One region of the Gordonia sp. JH63 genome, then DNA from elsewhere that is predicted to be linked to it. Evidence: riboswitches for the same ligand, from Rfam matches in the RefSeq annotation. Region 1 holds a riboswitch; each other region holds the start of a gene.
The links. Region 1 has a riboswitch for S-adenosylmethionine ahead of GR168_RS12015 (PD-(D/E)XK nuclease family protein). Riboswitches for the same ligand answer to the same signal wherever they lie in the genome.
Positions count from the first base shown of each region.

Region 2: it holds a riboswitch for S-adenosylmethionine, as region 1 does, so the genes downstream of both, GR168_RS18965 (aminotransferase class V-fold PLP-dependent enzyme) here and GR168_RS12015 (PD-(D/E)XK nuclease family protein) in region 1, are expected to answer to the same signal.
Region 3: it holds a riboswitch for S-adenosylmethionine, as region 1 does, so the genes downstream of both, GR168_RS08140 (bifunctional o-acetylhomoserine/o-acetylserine sulfhydrylase) here and GR168_RS12015 (PD-(D/E)XK nuclease family protein) in region 1, are expected to answer to the same signal.

Region 1 is NZ_CP047235.1:2,665,537-2,675,606, reverse strand. Features, by position in the region: gene GR168_RS12040 (DUF3320 domain-containing protein) at 1-65, shown strand, start outside; gene GR168_RS12035 (hypothetical protein) at 243-1,607, shown strand; gene GR168_RS12030 (hypothetical protein) at 1,991-3,031, opposite strand; gene GR168_RS12025 (hypothetical protein) at 3,324-4,277, shown strand; gene GR168_RS12020 (DUF3293 domain-containing protein) at 4,281-4,784, shown strand; SAM riboswitch class IV at 4,816-4,927, shown strand; gene GR168_RS12015 (PD-(D/E)XK nuclease family protein) at 5,377-8,190, shown strand; gene GR168_RS12010 (UvrD-helicase domain-containing protein) at 8,187-10,070, shown strand, end outside.
Region 2 is NZ_CP047235.1:4,273,400-4,283,469, reverse strand. Features, by position in the region: gene GR168_RS18985 (rhodanese-like domain-containing protein) at 1-19, shown strand, start outside; gene GR168_RS18980 (O-succinylhomoserine sulfhydrylase) at 16-1,233, shown strand; gene GR168_RS18975 (ERCC4 domain-containing protein) at 1,317-2,261, opposite strand; gene GR168_RS18970 (isochorismate synthase) at 2,312-3,388, opposite strand; SAM riboswitch class IV at 3,496-3,609, shown strand; partial or broken gene GR168_RS18965 (aminotransferase class V-fold PLP-dependent enzyme) at 3,683-4,555, shown strand; gene GR168_RS18960 (hypothetical protein) at 4,552-5,052, shown strand; gene GR168_RS18955 (inorganic diphosphatase) at 5,215-5,727, opposite strand; gene dacB (D-alanyl-D-alanine carboxypeptidase/D-alanyl-D-alanine-endopeptidase) at 5,892-7,295, shown strand; gene GR168_RS18945 (zinc-dependent metalloprotease) at 7,292-8,422, shown strand; gene tilS (tRNA lysidine(34) synthetase TilS) at 8,401-9,357, shown strand; gene GR168_RS18935 (glycine zipper family protein) at 9,386-10,070, opposite strand, start outside.
Region 3 is NZ_CP047235.1:1,794,237-1,804,306, forward strand. Features, by position in the region: gene GR168_RS08100 (error-prone DNA polymerase) at 1-82, shown strand, start outside; partial or broken gene GR168_RS24235 (DUF167 domain-containing protein) at 154-222, shown strand; gene GR168_RS08110 (tRNA (cytidine(34)-2'-O)-methyltransferase) at 223-687, opposite strand; gene GR168_RS08115 (serine/threonine dehydratase) at 742-1,680, opposite strand; gene GR168_RS08120 (bifunctional methylenetetrahydrofolate dehydrogenase/methenyltetrahydrofolate cyclohydrolase) at 1,715-2,590, shown strand; gene GR168_RS08125 (DUF3017 domain-containing protein) at 2,692-2,964, shown strand; gene GR168_RS08130 (Hsp70 family protein) at 3,133-4,698, shown strand; gene GR168_RS08135 (homoserine O-acetyltransferase) at 4,721-5,875, opposite strand; gene GR168_RS08140 (bifunctional o-acetylhomoserine/o-acetylserine sulfhydrylase) at 5,892-7,226, opposite strand; SAM riboswitch class IV at 7,289-7,409, opposite strand; gene GR168_RS08145 (PE-PPE domain-containing protein) at 7,678-9,378, shown strand; gene GR168_RS08150 (MFS transporter) at 9,470-10,070, shown strand, end outside.

The DNA.
Region 1 (10,070 bases):
TGCTGAAGGCTGGAGCACTGAGCCTCGATGGACACAGCGACCTGAGCGTGACAAGTCACGAGTAAGTGAAGGACCGCAACTTGAACCATTGAAAGTCAATCTACTAACAGGCGCGGTGCACTCTCCTTCAACGCGGGCGCCCGGTTCGTCGCCCAAGAAGATGTGTCGTACCAAACGTGCTACTGGAGCGGGTTTAAGACTGACTATGAAGAAGTTGGACGCTATCCAAAAAGGTGCAAACAATGATTGAGTTCGACGCACACGACCTAGCAATCTCATCCGTTGAAACGCTACACGAGATCGCTTCTGATCTGAGCTCAGATTTCTTGAAGTCGTCGTACGGGACTGCAATGAATGCCGTGCTAGCGTCGAGCTTGGCCGCATACGGAGCTGAGGGTATGACACCGGCGGGGTTGTTACTAGCGACAGGCTGGGGCTTCAACCACCTGATTGACGCTAACTTGATCGACCGTCCGGGCACTCAGGCCGCAACGATCTCATGCATTCTTTCTCGTGCACGCGAGCACGGTGTCGACACAAACACCCTCGTCTATTGCATCGACCATGAAGGTCGAATCCCCGAAGCCCTGCTGGGCCAGATCTTGAACGAGATATCTGCGACAGCAGAGCCGGAAACTGCAGTTCCCGGCCCGCCTCCAATAGCACTCGAAGTCCAGCGTTCCCCCGCAGACCGCGTGTCTACGCGTTCCCTCAAGCAGCCTCAGGAGCAAGGTGACATCACTACATCGCTTAATCCGCGTATCGACCACTCCCTCCTCAAGCTTCATGGTTGGGATATTCGAGATGTAAACGCAATGCTGGAGAGCAAGTACATTGGTCGCGGCCAGTATTCACACAGAGTGGAACTGACCGGTAGCCACGGGTTCAATGCACCGCTGCGGCGGGATTCATTCAGCACCCTCGATGGGTGGCCAGTCGACGTAGTTGCAATCGTCAGGGCGGACGGGCTGTCGACGTACTCGTCATCGTTTCAGGCATTCTTTCCCGATTATGACAATCTCAGCGCACGCCGGAACTTTTCTAGCACTGGTATCATGTTTGATACATACCAACCGTTGGACCACTCCAAGGTCGATATTGAGATTAAATGCTTCGATGCTTACGACGGCGGAATGTCGCGCTTGCCCTTGGATCCGGTCACGGTACCGCACACCATCATGAACACCTCTTCCCTCAGAGGAGTTCAGTTCTCCGTCAATTCATGCGACATCCTTATGCATCGTTCCCAGACGGACTACAACGAAGTTCACGGCAATATTCTTATGACCGGTTCACTGATAGTCGGGCGTGTCCCGTCACTCTGGGTCGACTACCAGAGTCAGAATCTGTACGTAGACACAGATGCGCCAATGCGGTCAGAAGCGCCGTTTGAAATACGAACACCTACGGTTGAGTACGAATTCGTCGCCTCAGATGGTTCATACTTGTGGAGCGAACAACTTGATGTAGACATGGCAGTACCAGTTGACAAGTCCTGCCGCGGACCCTCCCGCAACGCAACCTGGTTTGTGGACAAGGAGTTCGACTCAGACATCTTCGTCAGTCCGCCGGCGCGAGCAATCATACGAATTTCAGATCCACTCTAGACGTGGACACACACCCGCGGCAGGGTCTCGTTCATGCCGCAGGCGTTACAACGCGCCGCGAGGAATGCAGGTGCCGAGGGAGTAGGCCTCTCAAGAAGCCCACGCACGGCGGGTTACACCGGCAGCTGATCCCCGGCCGCCGAAGCTCCGAGAACGCCCTGGTCCCCGTCGAGGTGGCTGTGGCAACCGGCCGAATCTCCGGCCCATCCTCCGTCTTCGACACCATCACAACGTTGTCGGCGTACGACTGGGTCGTACTGGTGTTCTGCACCGTGACAACCACCGACCCACCGGGGTGTTACAAGACGCGCGTACTCACGTCCTAATCGAAAGGCTGGGGTTCCAGACAATCAGCTGTCAGCGGTTCCCGTTCTCAGTCCGCGTCAACCACCAAGAAAGCCGCACGCGAATCTCGAACGCACGGCCAGGTCAAGCACTACATTCTCAGGCCGCACATGGTGCGACAGCAGGTTCGGAACGAAGGAACAAAACGCCACTGTTCGTTCGGAGGTCGGGTCTAAGCACCACGCGCCAAGCAGATTCGCCGATGATTCACCTCGAGCTTCGGCGCCGTTGAGTCCATTGGCGATCGCAGCCACCTCGGTGGGATGGGGACTCACCGGCAGTTTCAACGTCACCAACATCCCGGAGCCCGCTTCCGGATGTGCGACGTCGGTATAGATCTGGACCAGTGATGTATGCAATTGATCGCCACCGGCCAACGAGGTAACGGCGACAGGCTCGTTGCGGGAGAACGGAACTTCGCACGTCAGGCCGGTATCGTCCGCGGACCCAAGACAGTTCCTCTCCACCAGGAAGCGGGCGACGTTTGCCATCGCCGGACCGGTGAAGCGCGACTCATGAGAACCTTCGCGCACAACGACTTGTGAGGGAACGTTCAATATGTCGTCACGCTCATTACGAACCCCACTGAACGGATGATTCGACGCGGCCGGCTCGCCTCCGAGCGCGTGAGCCAGGTCATGTGCCTGGTTGTGCGCTGCGTCATTCTGCAAGGTGGCCGCTGTTGCCAGAACCTTGCTGATCCATCCGAAGTTGTGGTCGTGCACGACGGCGGTGCTACACCGCGAAATCATCGCTCTGTCGGATTGCCATACAAGGGCATCAAGCGTCGCCTGAATGTTGAGCGACGCGACGACTCGAGCGGGGTCGGAGTTCGGATCGACGGCACCAACGGTCTCTGTCCAAATTCGGACTTGCGAGGCCTCGATTCCCTGCGACATGAAGGGCGGGCTTACCTCGATGTGCTGAGCAAGTCGGTACGACCACCACGTGAACCCGCGCTCGCGACGAAGCGCCCACTGATCATCGACCATGAGTTGCCGGTACAAGCTCTCCAAGAGCCGCAACCCGATGTCTACCATGTGAGCTCCTTCGACGACGCTGCGGGCCTTGCGGCCCAAGCCGCGACTGTACGTGACCGGTCCACGAATCCGCCCAGCAAGTTAGATGACGTGCCCACCTGTGGCACAGGGTTCTGCCAGATGTCTCCGATCGGAGGTGAGTCGCGATGCTTGACTCGAGAGAACCGCACCACCGCGGTATGCGTTCTACGGCCGTAAGTTGGTCCACTCGGACGATGCCAGGCGGGGATTCCTGCGGATAGAATCCCAGCGCCGGCGTCGTTGTCGATCGTTCACTGCTGTCGCCGTAACGGGAGCGCACGTGACCAGGTGACGACAAGACTATCGAAGGGTGACCGAAGTGGCGGACACGATGGTGTACGAAATCGCTCGTTACACAGACGATCACGAAAGTCCGCATCTCATCGACCGGGCAACACTCCGTCGGCACGATGATTACCTGGTTCGAACAGTCACCGGAGAAGCCGACAAGCCCATTCCAGCTTCAAGACAGCCAGAGTCGGTCATCACCGGAGATCCGCGGTTACGCACAGTGCACGCACATGAGTCCACCACCATCACAGCGGAACCTGAGCTCGCGGCACACCTCCCCCTCGTCCTGCAGGCCGAGGGCGTCGAAGACGAAACCCTGGGCCGTGACGAGTGGGAGGTGACTATCAACGGGGCATCGCATAGTCCGTATGCCACCGGAGCCGGCGCCTATCGCCTGCTCCCCGATGACGGCTTCTCAGGGGTTGCGTTCGACACCTCCTGGGTATCGGTCAGTTTCATCGAGACCGACAGCATGACGTCGGGAACCGATGTCGCAACTCTGGGTCTTGTGACCCCCTGCGTGGTGGCCGCAGTCACGGAGCTGGATCCCCTCGTCGGCGCTGATGACGTGCCGGTACAGCTGTGGAGACGTGAGAACGCGAGAGACGATGCCCGGGTCGTGGTCGACTGGCTCACCAACAACGGCTTGGTCGACTACTTGACCACATCATCTGAGATGCTGATTCAACTGTTCGTCGACGCCGCGGTCGATCCAAGCGGTACAGAGACCGTCCGATGGGGCAACTACCTGGCCGCCAGGTTCGCCGATGAAGGTGAGGTCGGCTCTGGGCCAAGCGCTCGCTGGTCCTTAGACCTGAATCTCTCACCAGAGGCCCTCACGTTGACTCTCGACCTCCTGGCCGCCGGTGATCCCGAAGTCGCGGACATCGTCGAAGCGGCTCGCGATCCGGAATCGTCTGCGGGACAGAAACGCCGCGAGTTGCTCGACGGCCTCGGACTGTCGGCGGACTGAACCATGCCTACGCACTCCGATTTTTCGTGGCCGAGTCTCACCAAACTGGCCGAGTACGCATGCGACGACCAGCTGTGGAACAACTACCTGAGCACCAAGGTCCTCGTTGAAATCGCAACCGCAATTGGAACGGTGTGGCCGTCGGACGGCTCCAACGACGAGACGCCGTTGGAGCCGTTTCACGTGATCACCACGATCCAGCCCGACTCTGACCCCACCAATGCTGACAACGCAGCGCGGCTCGAACTCCTTGACAGCGAACTCCACGCGGCCGGGATCCGTTCGACGTCTGCCGTCGGTTCCAGCTTCGACGACGAGTACCGCGAGGTCAGCCGCGCGGTATTCGGACTGACAGACGATGGTGCCCGCTCACTCGGGGCCCGCTTTGGGCAGGTCGCTGTCTTCTCGCTGAAGGGCCAAAAGTTCTCGCTGATCGCATGCGCAAACGGTCGACGGACGGATCGCGCCTGGCGTTGGGAGCCCGGCGGCCCGTCGTTGTCTCTCTAGATTGTCAGAGCTCGTCGTTATGGTTGTGCAACTTCATGAGCGGTCGTTCGAAGGCACCGGCCGAACGGCACGCCAACCCGACGTTCACGGGTGGCCCGGATGACGAAGCGGTCCGCACCTACCGCCTCGGGCAAGAACGCCTCCTGCAGAGGCCGAAGTGAGGATCGATCGCGTTGTCGAAGTCGAGCGAGACAGCAAACAAGTGTGTGCGCCGTGCCCGCGGGCATCGCATGCACTACACCCAGGCACGCAAAGTATCGGAGTTGGACGGGCGACCGACCAGAGTGTCTACGACGGTTCACGACGACGGGCTTGTCGACATTCACGGTGACGACTTCGACCTCACGATGTGGACCCACGATCCTGCCGCGCTCACCCACCACCGAGGTGTCATGGATCGTGCCCATTGGGTCCCCGAGTACGACGTGTTGGTCGTCAGCGGCAGTATGTTCAGCCTCGCGCGGCCTGATCATCGCACCTCGTGCGAATTCCCCGACGAAGGTCGGGACGGTACGCGCGGGACAGATGGAGGACACGTGAATAGACCGTTGCAGCCCAACGGAGGGCTCACCTCGCCAAAGGTGGTGCGCCCGTGACGCGACCGCTCGGCCAGCTGACGGACACGGTCATCAAAGCGAAGGCCGGCAACCCACTCGCTCAGGTCACGATCGTCGTTCCGAACCACGGTTCGGGCCGCGACGTCTTGCACCACCTCGCCCGGAACGGAGGCGTGGCGAACACCGCTGTCCTGACGATGCCGCAGTTGGTCGACAAACTCGCCGCGCCAGTCCTCTCGCCACGCCTGCCGTTGCCGTATCCCCTTCTCGAGGCGGCCGTTCAGCAAGTGTTGACGGAAAACCCCGGCGAGTTCGAGAAGGTCGCCGATCAACCGGTCACGGCTCGAGCCCTGTCCGCCGCGGCCTGGGAGCTTGCCGCGATCGACCAACCCGAACTGGAGACCGCCACGCCGATGGTCGCCGACCTTCTGCGGGTCTATCGGACCGCGATCCCACGGCTTGCCGAACGCTACTTTCTTTCACACGAGGCCTATGCGGCTGCAACACAGGGCCTCTCGGACGCGGGTCACCTCATCGCCTACCAGCTGAATCCCGCGTCGTCGGCCGAGAAGTCCTTCATCGAGACTGTGAAAAGCCATGGGGACACAATCGAGAGTCAGTCTGTCGCCGAGCCCACGCAGGTTATTCACACCTCGGACGCCGACGAGGAGGTCCGCGCAGTGGTGCGTCTCGTGCGCAGGCACCTGGCGAACGGCATCCCCGGCCATCGGATCGGTATCTTCTACCCGGCCGAGGATCCCTATCTCCCGCTCCTCCACGAGCACGTGACCGGCGGGGACATCGCCTACATTGCGCCGGAATCTCACACTCTCGTCGACCGCCCGATTGCACGCACGTTGCTCGGTCTGCTCGAACTCGACCATAGGACGATGCCTCGACGAGAGTTGTTGATGCTCCTCGCCGAAGGCGCCCTCAAGAGACCTGCCTGCAACGGCGAGTCGATCTCGCAACGCCGCCTGGAGCTTCTCACCCGGCGCCAGGTTCCGGTGGTCGGGGGCAGCGATTGGGACCGTCTGCCGGGCGTCGTCCCGACCGACGCCCACCATGACCGCGCAGTCGCGCTCTTCGAATTCGTGAAACGACTGCAGCGCCGCCTCGAGGCCACCGTCGACGCACAGAACTGGGCAATTGCGGCACAGGAACTCACAAACCTACTCGATCAGTACTTCCGCCAACCGAAGTCCGAGGTCGACCGTGCGGACCTGGCCGTCATTCGATCCGAGTGCTCGGAGCTGGCCCTGATGGACAGCATCGCACCCCCGCCGTCGTCGGCACGCGTCTATGACGCGCTGTCGATCCGTCTGGAAGGCCGTCGCGGCATCACTGGAACCTCAGGTGCCGGAGTCGCGGTGACACCGATCTCCGCCGGCGTCGGGCGCGACTTCGACGTCAGCATCGTCGTCGGCGCTGCCGAGGGAATGGTTCCCAGGCCGCGCCCCGAGAATCCACTCCTCCCAGCCGAACTCGTCGGCACAACGCCACGCGAACACAACCAGCGCCAGCTGCGCGCCTTCGAGGGCGCCGTGAGCGCCGGGAGTGCAGAGCGGATCGTCACCTTCCCACGAGGCAATCTGCGAGGAGGCGCAGAGAAAGTGCCGTCACGATGGCTCGTACCAGCGCTGGTGCGCCTTGCTGGCAGCGACGTCGATGTCGTCGACTGGCAGCGACAGACACAAGCCATCCCGACGATTGTGGCCGTCGAATCCTTCGACGTCGCTGCACAACAGGGAGATCCACGTATCGGTTCGTCCGCAGCCTCTGAAACCGAATGGCGGCTCCGCGAACTCGCCGCAGCACCAGCGAACCGGCGCAGAGGTGCCCTCGACGACCCGATCATCGATCTGGGCATGCACATGCGCAGCGACCGGCTCAACGGTCGCTTCACCCGGTTCAACGGCAACCTCGGTGATGTTCGCGAACTTATCTCCACCTTCGAGAAGCCGGTGTCGCCGACGGGACTCGAGACCTGGGTGGCCAGCCCCTACCAGTTCTTCCTCGAGCACGTACTGCGGCTCAAAGCGCTGGAGGACCCCGACGAGGTCGCGCAGATCGACGCCCTCACGCGAGGAACCCTCGTCCACGACATCCTGGAACGCTATGTACTCGGCACCATCGACGGCAAAGTGCTGGACTTCGCTCGGCTCAGTCTCATCGCCCAGGAAATGCTCGACGACGCAACGGCCACCAATCCCGGCTGGCTCGAACGCCTCTGGGCGAAGGACCGCGGCATCATCGTCCGCGACCTTGCCGACTGGTTTGAGCACGACCGCGACGACCTTACAAACGGATGGCATCCGACGCGCGTAGAAAAGCCGTTCGGCACCGACCCCGAACCCGAAACGACGCTTGCCCTCGGCGACACGATGATCCGATTCCGCGGAAAGATCGACCGGATCGACACCCATCGCGATGGCCGTGTACGCGTAACCGACTACAAGACTGGGAAAGTCAGCAAGAATTACAACGACATCACTGCAGATACCCCCACCGGCGGCGGCAAGCAGTTCCAGCTTCCGGTCTACGGACTGTTCGCCCGCACTCTGGGCGACGATGTCGAAGCACGCTACTGGTTCATCACCCGGAAGGGTGAGTTCAAGTCAGTTGGATATCCGGTGACCGACTCCGTGATCGCAACCCTCGTCGCCGACATCGATCTCGTGCATCGGTGCATCACCGCCGGCCAGTTCCCGCCGAAGGTCGCCGACACGTTCTGGGAATTGCCAGTTATCGATCTGCTGGGACGTGCGGGTCTGCGTCGTGCCTGGGCCAATCTCGAGAACGTCGACCAACTCACCGACTACGTCCAGAAGTACGGAGGCCAAGTGTGACCACCTTGCCCGCCCTGGCCGACCAGGACGCACGGGATCGCATCGCCACCGACTCCGCAACCAGTCTCTTCGTCGAAGCCGGTGCCGGCAGCGGTAAGACACATTCGCTGGTCAAGCGGATTTGCCACCTCGTTCTGCACGAGGGCATCGAACTCGACGCGATCGCCGCCATCACCTTCACCGAGAAGGCCGCGGCCGAACTCCGCGAACGCGTCCGAGTCGAACTCGCTCGTGACGACACCGACCGAGCACGCACCGCCCTCGAGGAGGTCGATACCGCGGCGATCGAAACGCTTCACGCATTCGCCGCCAGGGTCATCCGCCAGCATCCGTTGGAAGCCGGTGTGCCACCGCGCATCGACGTCGTCGACGCGATGGGTTCCCAGCTGTCCTTCGAACGTCGCTGGCGACGTATGCGGACGCGCCTGTTCACCGAGGAGGCACCACGGATCCTGGTCGACGCCATGGCCATCATCATGGCGACCGGCACGTCGCTCGACCAGATCCGCAACCTCGCCGACGCACTCGATCGCAACTGGGATCGCCTTACCCTCGACGACGACCCACAAGGCATCGCACCTGCCGACATCGACCGCATCCTCCGCGAGACCGACCTGGTCATCGACAATCTCCAGGACTGCCTCGACCCCGATGACAAGCTTGCGGTCAAGCTCGAGGAGTTGCGTGAGTGGCGAATCCTCGTAGCGGCGGAGCGTGATGCGTTCGGCTGGATTCCGATGATCAAACTCTGCCCGAAGATGGGCAACGTTGGACGCGCGGCGGCGTGGCGTGGAGGCACCGCACGGTGCAAGGAAATCAAGGCCGCGGCGGCAGCACTGCGCGACGAGATTTTCCCCGACATCGTCGACACCTACATCGACGGTGCTGTCCGAGTCGTCGTGCGGCATCTGACGGAGATCGTGCTAGACGAAGCCGAGAACCGTCGCCGCAGTGGACAGCTCGAGTTCCATGATCTGCTCGTGCTCGCCCGGGACGTTTTGCGCAAGCCCCACGTGGCAGCGGCCGCGCATGGACGGTTTCAGCGTGTGCTGCTCGATGAATTCCAGGACACCGATCCGTTGCAGATCGAACTGGCCAAACAGATCGTCGCCGGCCCCGATGAGGCGGGCCGACTGTTCACCGTGGGTGACCCGAAGCAGTCGATCTATCGGTTCCGTCGTGCCGACATCGCGGTCTACATGCAGACCCGCGAGCAGGCTCTCGATCCCGACATTGTCCAGCTGACCACCAACTTTCGGTCGACTCGACCGGTGATCGGATGGGTCAATCAGGTGTTCGGGCAGTTCATGGCACCCATCCCCGATGTTCAGCCCGACTACGTGCCGCTGGAGGCTGCACCGGGGCGACCGTCCTGGGACCTCGAATGGGGGCCGCAGCCGTTCGTGTTCACCGACCAGGACGAGCCCGTCAACGACGAGCAGTCTTTGACTGCGTCCGATGTGGCGCGTGCACGCGAGTCACGTGATGTCGCGAAGATCATCGCGTCCGCTGTCGAAACACCGTGGTACAAGGAAACATTCACCGGCACCGTCTACGAGCACACTCCGCTGGAGTGGAAGGACATCTGCATCCTCATCCCCTCCCGGACCGTGTTGCCGTTCCTTGAAAAAAGCCTCGACGCGGCGGGGATCGAATTCCGTTCCGAGGCATCGAGCCTGGTGTATTCCACCCAGGAGGTGCATGACCTGTTGCTCGCCTGCCGGGCGCTGTCGAACACCGCGGATGAGGCCGCTCTCGTCGGTGCACTGCGCACACCGTTGTTCGGTTGCGGGGACGACGACCTGCTGCGCTGGAAAACCGCCGGCGGACGATGGAGCTTGTTCGCCGATGCCCCTGAAGAACTGGCGGATTCACCGGTT
Region 2 (10,070 bases), 1.6 Mb from region 1:
GCCGTGGAGGCAATCGTGAGTTCTGATCTGCCCGTCAGTCGTGAACTGCCTGAAGGGCTCTCGGCTGACACGATCGCGGTTCGCGGCGGGCTGGCGCGTTCGGGTTTCCACGAGACGGCCGAGGCGCTCTATCTCACGAGCGGTTACGTCTACGACTCCGCCGAGGCCGCCGAGCGAGCCTTCACCGGCGAGGACGAACGATTTGTCTACTCGCGCTACGGAAATCCGACCGTCGAGATGTTCCAGGAGCGGTTGCGCCGGCTCGAGGGCGCGGAGGCGTGTTTCGCCACCGCGAGCGGCATGGCCGCGGTGTTCGTCGCGCTCGGTGCACTGTTGAAGGCCGGCGACCGTCTCGTCGCCGCCCGCAGCCTGTTCGGTTCCTGCTTCGTGGTCTGCAACGAGATCCTCCCGCGCTGGGGGATCGAGACCGAGTTCGTCGACGGTGAAGACCTCGAGCAGTGGGAGCGGGCCCTGTCCAAGCCCACCGACGCGGTGTTCTTCGAGACACCGTCGAACCCGATGCAGAGTCTCGTCGACGTCGTGAAGGTCTCGGAACTGGCGCACGCCGCGGGCGCACAGGTGGTGCTGGACAACGTCTTCGCCACCCCGCTGCTGCAGCGGGGTCTCGAACTCGGCGCCGACGTCATCGTGTACTCGGGCACCAAGCACATCGACGGCCAGGGGCGCGTCATGGGTGGCGCGGTACTCGGAACCAAGGAGTACGTCGACGGTCCGGTGCAGCAACTCATGCGACACACCGGTCCGGCACTCAGTCCGTTCAACGCCTGGACCCTCGTGAAGGGGCTGGAGACGATGCGTCTGCGCGTCGACGCCTCGGTGTCGTCGGCGCTGCGGATCGCCGAGTTCCTCGAGAGCGATCCGCGCGTGCGCTGGGTCAAATACCCCTTCCTGCAGTCACACCCGCAGTACGACTTGGCGAAGTCGCAGATGTCCGGCGGCGGCACGGTGGTGACCTTCGAGCTCAACGACCACGATGGCATCGACGGCAAGAAACGCGCCTTCGAGGTCCTCAACGGCCTGCGGATCGTCGACATCTCCAACAATCTCGGAGATTCGAAGTCGCTGATCACGCATCCGGCGACCACCACTCATCGTGCGATGGGTCCCGAGGGACGCGCGGCGATCGGTCTGAGTGACTCGGTGGTGCGGCTGTCGGTCGGCCTCGAAGGGGTCGACGACCTGTTGGGCGACCTGGACCACGCGCTGGGCTGAGGGTACGCGCTGACGTATTCCGTTGCGGCACAGCGCGAATCCGCCTCGGTGAGCGGGGCCGAGTCCCCGGAGGGTGGTGCCATTCAGTCGTTCCGGCGATCCCAGGCCGCTCGCACCGTACTCGGGATCCGTCCCTTGGAGGGCACCTCGATCCCTTGGGCGCGAGCCCACGCCCTGATCTCCGACGGTGTCGCCGGTGGACCGTGCAGGCCCTGCACGATGGGCTCGCTGCCGACGGTGAGCCGCCATTCGTGTAGCGCGGCACCGAGCCAGCGGTAGGTCCATTCCTCGGCGAGTTTGCGGTTGTCGCAAAAGACGATCGGCACGGTCGGAAACCGGACCTGCGCCTCGGCGACCGCCTCGGCCAGCGCGGCGCCGCTGACGTATTCGCGCGTGAACACCTTGCTGTATGAGGCTTCGACGACCACCGCGGCGCGTCGGAGTCCCGCGAGACCTGCCAACTGGTAGGTGAGAGTTCCCTTCATGAGACCGTTGCCGAGGTCGTCGATCGACTTGCGTTCGACGGCGGCGACCACCTGGTCGTCCTCGACGATCGCGTAATCGCCGGCATCGAGGCGGTGTCGAGTGGTGGTCGCCTGTTGATGACCGAAGGAGTAGGCGTACTTCTCGCCTGTGTCGACGACGATCTCGAGCGCCTGGCCGTGTGCCCGAGCCTTGGGAAGCGTGACGTTTGGACGCGCCTGCTTGGTGGTTTTGCGCGTCTGCCAGAAGATCATCTCGCGTCCGCGAGCCCGCGTGACGACGAACTGTGACCGATTCTCGCGAGCGCGGTCGAGCACCAGATCGATCGCCGCCCCGCGCCGCGTCACCGACCGAACCGGAAGACGTTCGACGATCTGCGGTGTGGTCGGCCATTCGTCGGCGCGATGACAATAGACCTTGCTGGTTCGCGGCCAGGTCTCCCTCACCTTCAAGACGATCCCGTCACTGCCGAGCGGAATCCGGACCAGAAAGGGCAGTGAGGAGCCCTGTTCCGGATTTCGGGCGATGATCAGGTCGTCGGGCATCATCGACGAGCGTAACGGGCGAAGATCGCGCGCGTCCGCAATTGATCCGCTCAGTCGAGTGCGGCGATGCCCAACGCGTTCAGGACCGTCCGCAGCTTGAACGCCGTCTCCTCGAGTTCGCCCTGCGGGTCGGAGTGTTCGACGATACCGCCGCCGGCCCACGTCCGGAGGCTGCGACGATCGGCCTCGAGTTCGAGGCACCGGATGGTGACCATCCACTCCCCGTCGCCGGCGGCGTCGCACCAGCCGACCGCCCCCGCATAGAAGCCGCGCTCACCCTCGACCTCGCGGATGATCTGCGCAGCAACATCACTCGGCGTGCCGCAGACCGCCGGGGTGGGGCCGAGCAGGAGTGCGAGATCGAGCGCAGTGGTCGCCGGGTCCCGAAGCCGCGCGCGGATCGGGGTGGCCAGATGCCAGACCTCCCCGGTCGACTGCAATTGCGGGGTCGACGGCGCGTCGACGTCGTCGCAGAGGTGTCCCAGCCGGTCTCGCAGGTGGTCGACGACGAAGGCGTGCTCGGCGAGATCCTTCGCCGAGGAGAACAATCCGTCGGCAGCGGCGCGGTCGACGACCGGGTCGGGTGACCGCGGCGCCGATCCCGCGTACGGGTGGCAGGTGACGACGGAACCCGACTTGCGCAGCAGCACTTCGGGACTCGCGCCCAACAGCCACGAACCCGAGCCGGTGGCCGCGCCGAGATCGACAATGAATGCGTTGTGTCCGGCATTGCCGCCCGCCAATGCGTCGAGAAGTCGCAGAGGCTCGACCTCGGCGTCGAGCACGATGTCGACGCTGCGGGCGAGGACAACCTTGCCGACGTCGCCGGCGACGATCCGCTTCACCGCGTGCGCGACCCGTTCGCGGTGCTCGTCGGCCGTGGGGTACAGGGTCGTCGACACCGGCGTGCGCGTCAGTGGCGGCCCGCCCGCCAGCGGCGCCGCGTCGACGTGCAGGACTTCGGGCACCACCAGCGCGGCGGGGTCGGCGAGGTCGAAGGGGATCGCGCCGGTCAGACCGTCGACGGTCCCGGCGCGCAGGGCGGCCGAGGCGGCGTCGACGTCGGTGAACGCACGGACCGCGCCCATGCCCCGCACGGTGCCGTGCGGGCGGGACAACACGAACACATCAGTCGCTGACACCCCTGACACGCTACAGGTAAGTGTGCCCTAACTTCCGATCACGTTGAGTGAAAATTGACACGTCCGCGCGAGATCGACGACCCTTGGTCGTAGGTCATGAGTGCCAGTGACAAGCCCCGGCTCGCTGGTCGGCAACCCTCCTTCGCGGTGGGGTGCTCCGGGTGACGACCCGGCCGCGTACCGACCGGACGCGGCAAGCGCGAATTGTCTGAGGAGTTTCCTGCCGTGACCGCTGTCCTGTCCGCACCCGCCGGTCGCCTGTCGCCCGCAGTCGACGTCCGCTTCGACGCCGCCCGGGAATCGGTGCGGCAGTTCGTCCGTGCGCGGGTCGACGACACCGTCGTCTTCACCCGCGATGCCGCCGTTGCCCTCGACCTCGCGGCGCGCATCACTCCCGGCGACGTCGTCGTCCTCGACGTCGGGCAGGGCGCCGACCTGCTGCGGTGGTGCTCACCACGGCAGGGGCGCGACCGGGCGCGGTTCGTCCCGGCCTGCGAGACCATCGAGGACACCTTGGTCGCGCTGGAGACCGAGCTCGCCTCGGCGCCGGCATCGCTCCTGGTCGTGGCCGCAGTATCGGACATCACCGGCGAGGTGCTGCCGATCGGCCGGCTCGCCTCGCTCGCGCACCGGTCCGGGGCCCGCATCCTGGTCGACGCCGCGCAACTCGTCGGGCACCGGCCCGTCTCCGTCGTCAGCCACGGCATCGACTACCTGGCGTTCGGTGCACCGGGTCGGAAGACGGACGGCGCCGGCGTCCTCATCGGCCGTCGTGACTGGTTCGACGCCGCCGACGTCGACGTCTCGCCCGACGCCGACGGCGTTTCCGGGGCGATCGCGGTCGCCGAGGCGTGTCGGGTGCTCGCCGATCTCGGACCCGAGACGATCGGGCTGCACGAACGCCGCCTCGCCGAACGTCTCGACGCCGGCCTGGCCGCGATCGGCGGCTTCACGCCGCTGCGGATCTTCACCGATTCCACGGACCGCGCGGGGATCGCGGGCTACACCGTCGACGGCCTCGCACCGCCGGCCGACAAGGTGCGCGCGAGTTTCGGAGCGGGCACCACCGTCGACGACATCGACCGGATTCTCGATGCCTTCCGGGCGCGAACCGAACAGACCGACCGAACTCGACCAGGGGTGAATAGATGACCATCGAACTCGACGCACGTGCTGACCGCGGCACCGTGATCGCCGCACCGACTGCCACCCCGACGGCCCCGATCAGCATCGGACGTCCGGGATTCCAGATCGCGCTCGCGGGAGACGATCTCGCACAGACGTTTCCGATCGTCGTGCGGCGTGAGACCCTCCGCGAGGCGCAGCGCGCCCGCTCCCTGCTGCGGGCCGGCAGCCACGATCAGGCCAAGTTCGTGGTCGCACTCGAGGTGGAGGTGGCCGTCGCCCCGGACGCCGCGTCGGCGCGCACGGCCGCTGCTGCGGCGGTGGACGCGTCGTCGGAGACGGGCTCGGGGACCATCCGCTACATCGGGACGACACACGGACTGATCACGCTGGTCCGCGACATCTACGCAGCCGAGGTCGCCGACGCCGTGATCCTCATCCCGATCGACGGCGCGGCCACCGAACGCCGCATCCGCGAACAGATCCTGCCGGTGCTCGCCGAGCAGCGGTACCGCGTGGCCTGACCCACTGCTGGTTGAGCCGGCACCGAGCGTAGCCGCCGGGCCGAGCAAGCGACGAAGGAGCGCGTGGAGGTCGAGGCGCCGAGTCGAAGCCACCTGGTGACCAGACAAGACCGCCGACACCATCTCGGATGATGGTGCCGGCGGTCTCGTGTGTGGGAGAGATCAGCCGCGCGAGGGCTCGTTGGCCGCGTCGGGGTGCGCAGCGAGGCGATCGATGGCCTCCTGTGCGATCTTCTCGGCCTGGTCGCGGCCGACCCACCCGCCCGGGTCGACCTCCTTGCCCGGCTCGAGGTCCTTGTAGTGCTCGAAGAAGTGGGCGATGGGTCCCAGCTCGTATTCGGACACGTCGGAGATGTCCTTGATGTGGTCCCAGCGCACGTCCTTGGCGGGGACGCAGAGCAGCTTGTCGTCGCCACCGGCCTCGTCGGTCATGGTGTACATGCCGACGACCCGTGCGCGCACGATGATGCCGGGGAACACCGACTCGGGGAGCAGGACCATCGCGTCGAGCGGGTCGCCGTCCTCACCGAGGGTGCCGTCGATGTAGCCGTAGTCGGCCGGGTAGCCCATCGAGGTGTACAGGTAGCGGTCGAGGTAGACCTTGCCCGTCTCGTGGTCGACCTCGTACTTGTTGCGGCCACCTTTGGGGATCTCGATGGTCACATCGAATTCCACAGTTCCTCCTGGCAGTCTTGATCGGGGATGCCGCGTCGGGCCGAAACGCCCGCACGCTGCCCCAACGATACTGTTGGTCCGGCGACCTCGATGTTCGTACCCCTCGTTGTGCGTATGTCCGGGCCGTTCCATCGACCGTCAACCGCGAGAGACCCGGAGGCTTTGTGGGCGCATCCACCCGAAACGGCGGTCGTTCCGGTCGGAGACTTCTGTGGTGGACGATCACCGCGGTGGTGATCCTGGCCCTCGTCGCGACGGCCTCGGTGGTCATCGCGCTCCGGCTCGACCGGGAACCCGAACTGCCGCCGGGGGTTCCCCCGCAGCCCGCCGCGATCGCCGTCGACCCCCGGATCGACCCGGTGGTCGCCTCCGCGCCGGAGCCCACGCCGAGCGGTGTGTCGCGGGCCATCGCGCCGGCACTGCGGGATCCGGCGCTCGGCGAACTCACCGGCATGATCAGCGACTCGCTGACCGGCACCGTCCTGTGGACCAGCAACCCCGAGCGTCCGCGGATCCCCGCGTCGAACGCCAAGGTCCTCTCGGCCGCGGCCGTCCTCGAAGCCGTGCCGCACGATCAGCGACTGACCACGACGGTGGTGGCCGGCAGCAACGGGCAGATCATCCTCCGAGGTGCGGGTGACCCGACCCTGTCCGCACAGCCCGCCGGCACCGACACCTTCTACACCGACCCCGGTCGCATCGCCGACCTCGCGCGGCAGATCGAGGACACCGAGATCCCGGTGACGTCGGTGGCAGTCGACCTGAGCGCGTTCTCGGGTCCGACGATGGACACCACCTGGGACCGCCGGGACATCCAGGGTGGCGACATCGCGCCGATCGAATCGCTGATGGTCGACGGCGCCCGGCTCGAACCGCTCGACGAGTACTCGCCGCGCACCGCGGAACCGGGCATCATGGCCGGCGAGGCGCTGGCCGCGGCTCTCGGCGTGGAGGGTCCCGTCACGGAGGTGACCGGTTCCGGCGCAGCCGCATCGGGGAACGACCGCGTCATCGCGAAGGTCCAGTCGGCGCCGCTGGTCACCCGGGTCAACGACATGCTGCGCTACAGCGACAACGTGCTCGCCGAGACCCTGGCCATCGAACTGTCGGTGCACCGGGGCGGGCCGCCCACGCACGCCGGCGGCGTGGAGGCGATCGAACAAGTCCTGTCGTCGATGTTCCCGGACCAGTGGGCGGGCACCACCCTGCACGATGCGTCGGGGATCTCCTACGCCAACCGCACCACGCCGGAACTGCTCGACGCCGTGATGACGGCCGCCAGCGGGCCCAGCCGGCCGGCGCTGCGCCCGATGCTCGACGGGCTGCCGATCGCCGGTGGCACCGGTACGCTCGCGGACCGGTTCGACGCCCCGGGCAACCCGGGCGCGGGCTGGGCACGCGCCAAGACCGGAACACTCACCGGGGTCAGTTCGTTGACCGGCATAGTGCAGACAGTCGACGGCCGCGTGCTGTCGTTCGCCCTGATGTCCGGCGGCACCTCGCCGGCGGACGCGCGACCCGCCCTCGACGCCGTGGTGGGTCAACTGAGAGAGTGCGGGTGCCGATGACCACTTCAGGAATCGCCGGATCGGACGTCACCGACGCCGGGATCACCGGAACCGGGACCACCGAGGTCGCCGAGACCGCCGACCGTCAACCGGGCATCGGGTCGCAGATCGACTGGTCGCTCGCGGCGTCGACCGCGAAACGTCTCACCCGTCCCGGTCCCAAGACCACGGCCTACACCTACGAGGCGGCCCGTACGGAACTGGCCGACGCCGCGACCCGGGCCGAAGCCCCGGTCCGTGAGGTCACCGGGCTCGCCGACGGCCTTCGCGTACCGACCACCCGGGTCCTCGACCGGGCCGGGTGGATCGACGCCGCATCCCGGTCGATGCGCTCGATGCTCGGCTCCGACGAGTCGATCGATGCGGGATCGCCCGGACTCGGGGCCCGATTCGGCGGCCTCCAGGCCGGCGGGTTGCTCGCCTTCCTCTCCACCGCGATCCTCGGCCAGTACGACCCGTTCACCCCCGACCCGGAGACCGGCGAACCGGGTGTGCTGATGGTGGTGACGCCGAACATCATCAACGTCGAACGTCAGCTCAAGGTGATCCCGTCGGACTTCCGCCTGTGGGTGTGCCTACACGAGGTCACCCACCGGGTGCAGTTCTCGGCCAACCCGTGGCTGCGCGACTACATGCAGGACAACGTGGCCGTGCTGACCTCCGACGCCGGCGAGTCCACCACCGAGATCGTCACGCGGATGACCAAGGCGCTCAAGGGCTCCGACGGTCCGCGCGAAAAGGGTGTGATCGGGGCGATGCAACTGCTGCAGAGCCCGGAGCAGCACGCCGCCTTCCAACGCATGATGGTCCTGGGCACGCTGCTCGAGGGTCACGCCGACCATGTCATGGACGCCGTGGGACCGGCGCATGTGCCGTCGGTGGCGAGCATCCGAGCCGCCTTCGACAAACGACGCACCGCACCCCAGAACCCGGTCCAGCGGCTCATCCGGGCGCTCATCGGGATGGACGCCAAGCTCGCGCAGTACATCCGCGGCAAGGCCTTCGTCGACGCGGTGGTCGAGGCCGTCGGGATGGAGCGGTTCAACGTCGTGTGGACCTCGCCGGACACGATGCCGCTGCCGAGCGAGATCGACGACCCGCAGGCATGGATTCAGCGGGTGTTGTGAGGCGGGCGGTCGCGGACTTCGCGGCCGCTCATCTCGCCGGGCCGGACGTCTGCGTGGGACTCTCCGGTGGAGCTGACTCGCTCGCGCTGACCGCCGGCGCGGTCGGTGCCGGACTCGACGTCACCGCGCTGATCGTCGATCACGGCCTCCAACCGGGTTCGACGCAGGTGGCCGCGGCGGCGGCGCGCACGGCGGAGTCCCTCGGTGCCCGCGTGCGAATTCTCCCGGTGCGGGTCGGGTGGCGGGGCGGTCTCGAGGCCGCCGCACGTGACGCGCGATATGCGGCGCTCGAGCAGGCCCGCGACGGCCGGCCGGTCCTGCTCGGCCACACCGCGGACGACCAGGCAGAGACCGTGCTGTTGGGACTGGCACGCGGATCCGGGTCCCGGTCGATCGCGGGTATGCGCCCGTGGAATCGACCCTGGGGCAGACCGTTCCTCGGGGTCCGGCGACATCAGACCCTGGCGGCCTGTACGGAGATGGGCCTCGAGCCCCACCACGACCCGCACAACCGCGATCCGCGTTTCACCCGGGTTCGTCTGCGGGCCGAGGTGCTACCGCTGCTCGACGACGTGCTCCAGGGGGGTGTCGTCGACGCGCTGGGTCGCACCGCCGACGGTTTGCGAGCAGACAACGACGCGCTCGACGAGTGGGCGGCCCGGGTCCTGGCCGAGGCCGGCCGCGGTGACGTACTGGAGATCGCCCCGCTGCGCGACGCGCCGCCCGCGGTCCGGACCCGTGCCCTGCGCGCCTGGCTGCTCGACGTCGGTGCGACCGAGCCGACCCATCGGGTCATCTCCGCGGTGGCGGCTCTGCTGGACCGGACCGGCGCCGCGGGCGACCGGACCCAGGTCGCCGTCGGCGGCGACCCCGCGGTCCGCCGCGTCGTCGTCCGCCGCGGCGAGACACTGACGGTCCGCCTCACCGAGAGGTGAGACGGACCGTCGAGGACAGACTCCGCGATCAGCGTCGCGGCGGAACGAACGGCGAGTTGATCGTCTGGAAGTAGTGGATCCCGGCCCCGATCAGGGTGCCCCCGCCGCCGAGGGCGAGGCCGACGATGCCGCCGATCGCAGCGGCCGGCGCGACGCCCACCAGGCAGCCCACCACCGCAGCGGCGAGTCCGATGACGCACCCGATGATTCCGCCGACGATTCCACCGACGATGGTCCCGACCAATGTCCCGATCGACGTTCCCGCGGCGAGCTGCGAACGGAAACGTTCGAGCGCCTGGTCGTCGCGCTCCTGGCGCGTTTGCGGCGCCGCGACATTGTGTCGGGCCGCCCCGCGTAATTGATCGACCGCGGTCGGATTGAGTGTCGTCGAACGTGCGACCTCACGGGACGGAATGAGGGTCACCTTGTTTCCCGTGGTCCGCGTGTCGATCGGGAACTGCCGATACTCGCTGCGATACATGAGCGGCATGCGAAAGAGTTCCGCGCCGGCGGTGTCCCGGATCGTCAGATTTCCGTTCGCCGTGCTGACCGACGCGTTGTGCACCGTGAGAGTGAGCGCCGAGGCATTCCACGACGCATCGTAGGTCGCGGCGGAGGCCCGCTGAGGTGCAGCTTCGGCGGTCGCGGCGAAGACGGTGACGACCGCGGTGACCAGGCAGAGAATTGCGCTGAAACGTATTTTGCGCAGGGGA
Region 3 (10,070 bases), 870 kb from region 1:
CGAAGGCGCTGTGACCGTCGTCGCAGATCGACTGCAGCGCATGGATCTTCGGGTAGGGAGCAGATCTCGGGACTGGCAGTAGTCCACCGCGGGGTACGCCGGGATGTTCGAGACGGATCGGTGTTCACGAAGAAGCAGGAAGAGCGATGCCGGGTCCCGAAGAGCAAGATCGCGCTCATCGGCGGTGCCACGGCACGCACCAAGCGCTACCGCGTCGGTTGATCAGACCGCGCCGGCGAAACCGTGCTGACGCCACGCCTCGTAGACGACGATGCTCGCGGCGTTGGCGAGGTTGTGGGAACGACGTCCGGCGAGCATCGGGATGCGGACCCGGTCGGTCACCTCGGGTTCGTCGAGGACCTCCGCCGGTAGCCCGGTCGGCTCGGGGCCGAACAGCAACACGTCGCCCGGCTGGTAGTCGACGTCGGTGTGGTAGCGCTCGGCATGGGCGGTGAACGCGAAGACCCGTTCCGGCTTCAGCGTCGTCCAGGCGGTCACCAGGTTCGGATGCACGGTGACATTGGCCATCTCGTGGTAGTCGAGTCCCGCGCGCTTCACCTGCGCGTCGGACATCGAGAACCCCAGCGGTTCGATGAGGTGCAGTTCGCACCCCGTGTTGGCGGCCAGCCGGATCGCGTTGCCGGTGTTCGGCGGGATGCACGGCTGGTAGAACATGATTCGGAACATGATGGTGCCAGCGTAGTCGGTGACGACCTTCGCAGATGCGCGCGATCGCGCCGGTCACACGGCGAGCGCGGTGTTGGCCCCGCAAAGCACGATGCACAGCGTCGAATCGGGTTGCGGCCGAACAGCTCCCGAGATCACACCGGCGACCGCGGTGGCGGTGCCGTGTTCGACGAGGATGCGGTGGGTGTCCCAGAGCATCCGTCGCGCCGCGATGATCTGCTCGTCGGTCACCAGGACGCTCACGACCGCCGGGTTCCCGGCGACGGCGTCCCAACAGAGCTCGCCGACGCTGGTGGCGCCGAGCGAGTCCGCGGCGATGCTCTCGAGCTCGACGGGTACGGGAGCTCTCGCGGCGAGGGCCTGATGCAGACACGACGCACCGAGTGGTTCGACGCCGACGATGCGATCGCCCGGGCGCAGCGTCGCCGTGAGGCCCGCCAGTAGCCCGCCCCCGCCCACACAGACGACGGTCGTGAGCGGTCCGGGCACGTCGTCGATGATCTCGAGGCCGATGGTGCCGGCGCCCGCGACGACATCGGGGAGATCGTAGGCGTGCAGCGCGAGCGCGCCGGTCTGCTCCGCCAGCGCGACGGCGGCGTCGGCGGCCTCGGAATAGCGACGTCCGATGAGGTGGACGCGCGCTCCCGCGGCGCGCAGCGCGTCGACCTTGACCGGCGGCGCGGTCTCGGGGATCACCACGGTGACCGGCACGCCGACGATCCGCGCGGCGACCGTCGCGCCGATCGCGGCGTTGCCGCCGGAGGCGACGAGCACGCCGGCGTCGGTCAGCAAACCCTGCTCACGGGCGTGCAGCGCGGCCCACAGACTGCCGCGCGGTTTGAAGGACCCGCCGAGCTGGGTGTACTCGAGTTTGAGAACCACCTCGACCGGCCCGTCGACGGTGCCGATGGTCGTGCGCAGCGCCGGGGTGCGTCGGAGATGGGGTGCGATCGCCGCGCGGGCGAGGACGACGTCGTTGCGCACCACGGTCACCGTTCCGACAGTAGCGCCGTGGAAGAATGTCGGCGTGACGGCGATACGACTCGATGGCAAGACCACGCGCGACGAGATCTTCGCAGATCTGGCCGAGCGGGTGGAGAAGCTCAGGCTGGCGGGCATCACGCCTGGTCTGGGTACCGTTCTGGTCGGCGACGATCCGGGTTCGCACTCCTATGTCAAGGGAAAGCACTCCGATTGCGCCCGGATCGGCGTTGCCTCCATCCGCAAGGACCTGCCGGCCGATGCCACCACCGACCAGCTCAACGCGGCGATCGACGAGCTCAACGCCGATCCGGCCTGCACGGGCTACATCGTGCAGCTGCCGCTGCCCAGGCATCTCGACGAGAACGCCGCCCTCGAGCGGATCGACCCGCTGAAAGACGCCGACGGACTCCACCCGATCAACCTCGGGCGGTTGGTGCTGGGCAAGGAGTCGACGCTGCCCTGCACCCCGCGCGGGGTCATCCACCTCCTGCGACGCTACGACGTCCCGCTGGCCGGCGCCCGGGTCACGGTGGTCGGGCGCGGGGTCACCATCGGCCGGCCCATCGGGCTCCTCCTGACCCGCCGGAGCGAGAACGCGACGGTCACCCTGTGCCATACCGGTACCACCGACCTGGCGTCGGAGATCGAGCGCGCCGACATCGTGATCGCCGCGGCCGGCGTGCCGCACCTCATCACCGCGGACATGGTGAAGCCCGGCGCCGCGGTGGTCGACGTGGGCGTCAGCCGTACGGACGAGGGTCGTCTCGCCGGCGACGTTCATCCCGATGTCTGGGAGGTCGCGGGCCACGTCTCGCCGAACCCCGGTGGTGTGGGTCCGCTGACGCGGGCGTTCCTGCTGGTCAATGTGGTCGAACGCGCTGAGCAGATGCTCGCCTCGGGGAGTGGCAGCGACGCGTGACCCGAGAGGAGCACCAGAGTGAGTCCGCTCACTCCGAGTCGCCCGGCACCGCGGACGCCCGTCCCGGACACCGGGGGCGTCGGGCCGCCGACTCCTCCCGGTTGCGGGCGGTGCTCGTCCAGCTCCCGTACCTGCTGGTGATGCTGGGTGTTCTGGCCGCCGCGCTGCTCGTGATGTTCGATCGCTGGAGACGTGGATCCTTCGTCTTCGGGGCGGCGCTGCTCGTCGGAGCCGTACTCCGTGCCTTCATCCCGTCGTCGCAGGCAGGTCTGTTGCAGGTCAGGGGCAAATCGTTCGACGTGACGGCGATGGCCACGGTCGGCGGTGTGATGCTGTGGCTGGCGGCGTCGATCGACTCTTTGGGCACGGATTGATTACAATAGAGACCTGAGCGTGACCTGGCGGACCAGTCATGCGCTCAACCAGGCAATTTTCCGCTGCTCTGCGCAGACACACCGACCGCTGGAGTTTGTATCACCGCATCACCAACCGACGGCACCGTGAATGAAGTGACGTCCATGGGCGTGTCAGCAGGGGCTGGCATGATCCACTACGTCCTCTTGACGCGTGACGATCTCGGTCGCAGTGTGGTCGATTCCCGCGTCATCGACGTGGATCCCACCGACGGCCTCGACTCCGCCGGCCGGGTCAACGCCGGGATCGACGTGATGCTCACCGCCGCCCGCGAGACCGGGACGCGAGTGGGCCCGATCGGGGTCGCCGCACGCACGGGGAGCCAGCGTCGGCAGTTGCGTTCACGGGGCAGCGGACCCCGGCGTCAGGTCCGTCTCGCCGGCGAGGACGAGGCCGTGCTGGCCTACCTGACCGACACCGGCGAGATCGACCGTTTCTCGTCGGCCGTCGTCGTCGACTGCGGCGACACCGGCATGTCGCTCTACACCGTCGATCCCCGCGAGGGTCGCATCGGCGACGCCGAGCACTCGACCGTCCTGAGCGGTCGCCGTCTCGACCGGTCCATCGTCGACCAGCTGACCGCCGACAATCCCGTCCTGAGCGACGCCACGCGGACGCGGGCGGAGCGCAGCGAGTTGCGCAGCGCGTGCCGGACCGCGAAAGAAGAGATCGCCTACGGCGGCGTCGCGGCCGCCGAGTCGGTCGTCGCGGTCTCGGCGAACACCGGTCGTGTGGCGCTGTCCGCGACCCAGGTCGAGCAGGCGATCGCGCCGATGATCGGTGATGCGAAAGAGGTGTTCGCCCGCTATGTCGCGGCCGTCAGGTCACGCGGCGTCAGACCGGACGCGGTGGTGTTCATCGGCGGACTCGCCAACCTCCCCGCGGTGCGCGCGATCGCGTCAGAGCATGAGCTCGAGGTCGTGAACCCGACGGCGCCGGAGCTGGTCGTGGCCACCGGCGCAGCCTTGCTGGCCCTCCAGAGTTATTCGGGCGCAGCGCGTCTGGCGTTCATCGGGGGCAAGCCGCAGCGCGAGTGGCTTTCGGCGACCCCGATTGCGGTCGCCGGGGCGGTCATCGCGGCCACGCTGATGACGATCTACGCGGTGAGCTCGTCGTTCGCCGACCGTCCGGCCGTCGAGCCGCAGCCGTCGGTGAGCAGTGTGCCCCCCGCGGCGGCGACCAGCGAGGAGGAGCCGCCGTCCACCCCGCGGCCCACCTCCCAGCCGATCACCCGAATCCCGGCCGAACCCGTCGAGCCCACAGTTGTCACTCCCGTTCCGACGCAACGGCCCGCGCCCGAGACCGGCTGGAACGACCCGCCGGCATGGGCGACCACGGAGTTGCCGCCGACGCGGCCCTCGACAAGTACCAGCACCCGCACCCTCTCGCCGTTCCCGTGGCCGGACCTGACCTTCCCGCCCGGTTCGACACCGACGATCCCGCCGGACCTGCTCCCTCCGGGTCTGCGCCCGCCGAGTGCGGCGCCCACTCCGCCGCCGCCCACGTACTCGACGTCGACGTTGCGCTCCGCGCCCAGCGCCCCGCCGCGCCCGAGCAGTACCCGCGCGACCGGGTCGACTCAGATTCCGGGTGTACCCGAGCCCGCGAAATCCGTTGACGGGGAGTCGCGCTCACCGGTGACTCCGGTACCTCGGTCCGGCAGCCCGGTCCCGTCGGTCCCGGCGCCGCGCTGACGAGACGCCGCCGACAGGTCCGTCAGGCGTCGCGACGCGCGAGTTCGACCGTGCGCTTGAGTAGATCGCTGATGGCATCGAACTCGGTCAGGAATCCGTCGTGGCCGGTCTCGGAGTTGACGACCTGAAGTCCGCCGACGCAGTTGCCCAGCTCGTCGGCGAGTTCGACCTGTAGCCGGATCGGGTAGAGACGATCGGAGTCGATCCCCCCGACGATCACCGGAACGCGGCAATTGTTGAGCGCCTTGGCGACTCCGCCGCGACCACGGCCGACGTCGTGGTGGTTGAGGACCTCGGTGAGGACGACGTAGCTGGCCGGGTCGAAGCGGGACATCAGCTTCGACGCCTGGTGGTCGAGATAGCTTTGCACGGCGTAGCGCCCGCCGGTCAGGGGATTCTCGTCGCCCTGGGCGTCGTTGCCGAAGCGGGAGTCGAGCTCCGGTTCGCTGCGGTACATGAGATGGGCGATCCGGCGCGCGATCCCCATGCCCTGCAACGGAATGCGGCCGGTGCCGTGGTAGTCGCCGCCGCACCAGTCCGGGTCGGCCTTGATCGCGGCGATCTGTGCGGACTGGATACCGATCTGATCCGCGGTCGCGCGGGCGCCGACGGCGAGCACGAGGGCGCTGCGGACGCGGTCGGGGTACTCGATGGCCCACTCGAGCGCGCGGGCGCCGCCCATCGAACCGCCGAGAACCGCACCGACGCTGCGGATTCCGAGGCGGTCCAGCAGTGCCACCTCGGCACGGACCTGGTCGAGCACGGTGATCTGCGGGAAGCGTGAGCCCCAGGGCCGACCGTCGGGTGCGATGGAGCCCGGACCCGTCGAGCCCTTGCATCCGCCCAGGACGTTGGCGGAGATGACGCACCATTCGTCGGTGTCGATGGCCTGTCCCGGGCCGATCAGCCCGTCCCACCATCCGGCCGAGTCGTGGTCGGCGTCGGCGGGTCCGGTGACGTGCGAGTCGCCGGTCAATGCGTGGAGCGTGAGGATGACGTTGTCGCGGGACGGTGACAACGTCCCCCAGCGCTGGAACGCCAGGGTGACGTCGTCGATCCGTGCTCCGCTGTCGAGAGGCAACGAGCCGATGGGGATGCCGACGAGTTCCCCGTCCGGGAGGGTCTCCCAGTCGGGCTGATCAGATGCTGTCGCATTCAGGTCGATACTCACCGACAAAGCTGCCTCACCTGTTTCACTTGGCCGCCGCGAATCCCTGTTCGAGGTCGGCCAAGATGTCGTCGATTCCCTCGATGCCCACGGCGAGCCGGACCAGTCCCGGGGCCACGCCCGCGGCGAGCTGCTCCTCGGGGGTGAGCTGGCTGTGGGTGGTCGAGGCGGGGTGGATGACCAGCGACCGCACATCGCCGATGTTGGCGACGTGGCTGTGCAGGCTGAGCGCGTCCACGAACTTCTTGCCGGCGTCCACTCCGCCCTGGATCTCGAAGGCGATGATCGCACCCTGACCCTTCGGGGCCAATTCCTGACCGCGCTTGTACCAGGGCGAGGACTCGAGACCCGCGTACGCCACGGACTCGACCTGCGGGTGTGCCTCGAGGAAGGCGGCGACCTTCTGCGCGTTGGCGACGTGGCGCTCGATGCGCAGACTCAGCGTCTCCAGGCCCTGTGCCAGAAGGAACGCGTTGAACGGGGAGATCGCCGCGCCGGTGTCGCGCAACCACTGCACACGTGCCTTGAGTGCGAACGCGGGCGCGCCCAGGTCGGCGAAGACGGCACCGTGGTAGCTCGGGTCCGGCGTGGTGAAACCGGGGAACAGATCCTTCCCGTCGCGCTGGACCCGCCAGTCGAACGTGCCGCCGTCGACGATGACGCCGCCGATCGCGGTGCCGTGACCGCCGATGTACTTCGTCGCCGAGTGCACGACGATGTCGGCGCCGTGGGCCAGCGGGCTGATCAGGTACGGGGTGGCGACGGTGTTGTCGATGATGAGGGGTACGCCGTTGCGGTGCGCGACCTCCGCGATCCCCGAGATGTCGAGGATCTCGTTGTTGGGGTTGGAGATCGACTCACCGAAGAACGCGCGGGTGTTGTCCTTGACGGCGGCCTGCCACGACGCCGGGTCCTCGGGGTCCTCGACGAAGCTCACCTCGACCCCGAGCTTGGGCAGTGTGTAGTGGAAGAGGTTGTACGTGCCGCCGTAGAGGCGGGGGCTGGACACCACGTGCCCGCCGGTCTCGACGGCGTTGAGGATCGCGTAGGTCTCGGCGGCCTGTCCCGACGCGACGAGCAGCGCGGCGACGCCGCCCTCGAGCGCGGCGATCCGCTGCTCGACGGCATCCTGCGTGGGATTCATGATGCGCGTGTAGATGTTGCCCGGTTCGGCGAGACCGAAGAGATTGGCCGCGTGCTGGGTGTCGTTGAAGACATACGACGTCGTCTGGTAGATCGGCAGCGCACGGGCGTTGGTCACCGCGTCCGCGGACTGCCCGACGTGGATCTGCTTCGTCTCGAAGCTCCAGTTCTCGCTGGGATCGTTGCTGTCGAGGGTGCCGTCAGGGACATCAGACATGGCGATTCATCACTTTCTACGGTCGGCAGGGCCAACTCGACCCTGTTGGGGTCCGACCTTCGGACCCGCGCTTGCCGGGGATCGCCACTGCGATCCCGCAACCCGGTCATCACCCGGAGCACCCCACCGCGGAAGGAGGGTTGCCGATCAGCCAGCCGGGGCTTCGCACTGATACTCATGACCTGGCGACAAGGATATAACACGGATGTGAGCGCCCGAGAACCGTCCCGGTCACGCCGCGCCCAACCCTTGAGAAGTGCACCGGAAGGGTGCCGGTGGCTGTCCTCCGACCGAGTGAAATCGGGTGTGGTCAGATACGAAACCGCTGGTCAAGATAGTTAGCGACGCTCAGCGTGCTGTCGGTTCCGCGATCGCGGATCTAGAGTTCGGGACAGCCCCGGCTGCACCGGAATGCTCCGCTCAGGTGGTCCGGGTTCGCACAGGAGCGCTCATGGCCGTGATGGCTCATCTCCGGACCCGACGCGTCGCTCTGTTGGCCGCCTCGATGTCGACGTTGTCGACCCTCGCCGCATTCGGCTTCACCGGGGTGGCGGCGGCGACAGCCGGCGGGCCCTCGTGCAGCGGTGCCGTCGTGGTGGTCGGGGGGACCGTCGACGCTGAGTCGCTATTGCTCGAGGGCGTCAAGGAGCGTTACCGCGAGCAGGGCTATGAGGTGATCAACGCGCCCTACCCGGCGACCATATGGCCGCTCGGAGCGACGGGGTACGACCGCAGTACCGAACAGGGGATCGCATCGACGGCGTCCGCGATCTCGTCGTATCGAGAAGCGTGCGGGTCCGAGGCGCCGGTGGTGGTGACGGGCTATTCGCAAGGGGCGCGCATCGCTGGAGACGTGCTCGCCGGTATCGGCAACGGCCGGAAGTTCGATGTCGCGAACACGCCCGACGATCCCAGCGACGACGTCGTGATCTCCGACGTCGGGGTGTCGGGCGAGCTGTATTCGGATCCGCGGCAGGCCGGTGACAAGACCGGGCGAGGTATCGAGTTGTCGCTGATCGGGATCATCCCGGGTCTGACCATGTCGGGGTCGCGTGGTGCCGACAGTACGGACGCCGGCTTCGGGACGGTCAGCGACCGGGTCGTGTCGGTGTGCATCGAGGGCGACCCGATCTGCGACCTGCCCGATCCCGTCTACGACCCGATCGGCGCCATCGACGGCATCCTCGGCTACCAGGTCAAGCATTTCCTGTATCCAGAGGAGATGTCGGGCAACCCGCTGCAGCCGGGATACACGTGGGCGAAACGTCCGGTCGAATGTGCGGACGGCGTCTGTATGGTCGCTGCGGACTCCGCACTCGCCGAACTCGTCCAGGGCTGGGCTCGCAACCTCGGCTACCAGGGCGCCATCGGCGATTTCTTGTCCGATCGACCGACCATCGGGCTTCCGTTCGGCATCGAACTGGCGAATCTGCAGCCGGTGGTCCGGCTGGTGCAGGGCTTGCTGCCGCCACTCCCACGTCTCGGGTACGGCGCATACCTACCCGACATCTTCGTCTTCGAGGACATCCTGCAGGGCATCGTCACCGCGACACCGGCTCGGTTCGTGCGCGGTGTCAGCGCCCTGGCTGCCAGCGTGCGCAGCATCGTCCTGCTGCCGGTCAACTTCGTCCGATACTGGGCGGGCGCGCTCATCGGGCCGGTGGCGTCGGAGGGCGGCGCCGTCACGATTCTCGCGGCGGACACGTCGCACCTGCGATCGTCCACGTTCGCGCGACTGGCGGCCGTACCCGACGAGTCCGTGGGGCCGGTCCGCGCTGAAGAAGTGGGCGGGTCCGGCCCCTCGTCCGAGCCGTCGGCGGCCCGGGCTGCCGAACCGGATGCCACCGACCCGTCACCGGCCGAGCAGCCCCCGGTGGGCGACACGACCGACACGTCCTCGGGTGCCGACACGGGCGACGATGCCGAGACCGATACGCCCGACGCGGACCCCGCGCCTGCCCCGCCTCGAGACGACGACTCGCCGGCCGTCACCGATCCCTCGGGAAGCGATGTCGAGACGTCTGGAACCGACGGTCACGGGGGAGAGGACGGCGAGAGGGCCGGCTCGTCCGACACGGCTTCGGACCCGGACGGGTCTTCCCCAGACCTGTCCGAGCCCGACAGCGATGGGGGCTCCGAAGCCGGCGACTGACACCCCGCGCGATGCTCAGGACACTGCGCTTGTGAATGAACTCACCACCGGCTGAGGAATCAGCGCTGACGGGCGCGGGTTGGCATCAACCGTGCCTGATGCTCTCTCGACGACCGAAGCCCCGGCCGACCCCTCACTGACGGGTCCGTCCACCGCCGGGGAACTCCGCAGCCCCGCGCGGGCCGAATCGGCCGAGGTGTCCCGCCGGGTGCGTCGGTGGACGATCCTCGCCCTTGCGCTGGGTGGATTCGGGATCGGGACGACCGAGTTCGTCGCCATGGGCCTCCTGCCCAACATCGCCGGATCTCTGGGTGTCTCGGAACCGACTGCCGGACATGTCATCTCGGCCTACGCGATGGGTGTGGTGGTGGGTGCGCCGCTGATCGCGGCGCTCACCGCGCGGATGTCCCGTCGGACGCTTCTGATCGGCTTGATGGTGGCGTTCACGGTCGGCAACCTCGCGACCGTCCTCGCACCGGATTACGGTTTGCTGCTGGTGGCGAGATTCGTCGCCGGCCTCCCGCACGGCGCCTACTTCGGTGTCGCGGCTCTGGTCGCCGCTCATCTGGCCGGCCCGCGCAACCGTGGCAAGGCCGTGGGACAGGTGATGCTCGGTCTGTCCGTCGCGAACGTCCTCGGCGTACCGGCGGCCGCCTGGCTCGGCGAGACGCTCGGCTGGCGGTCCGCGTTCG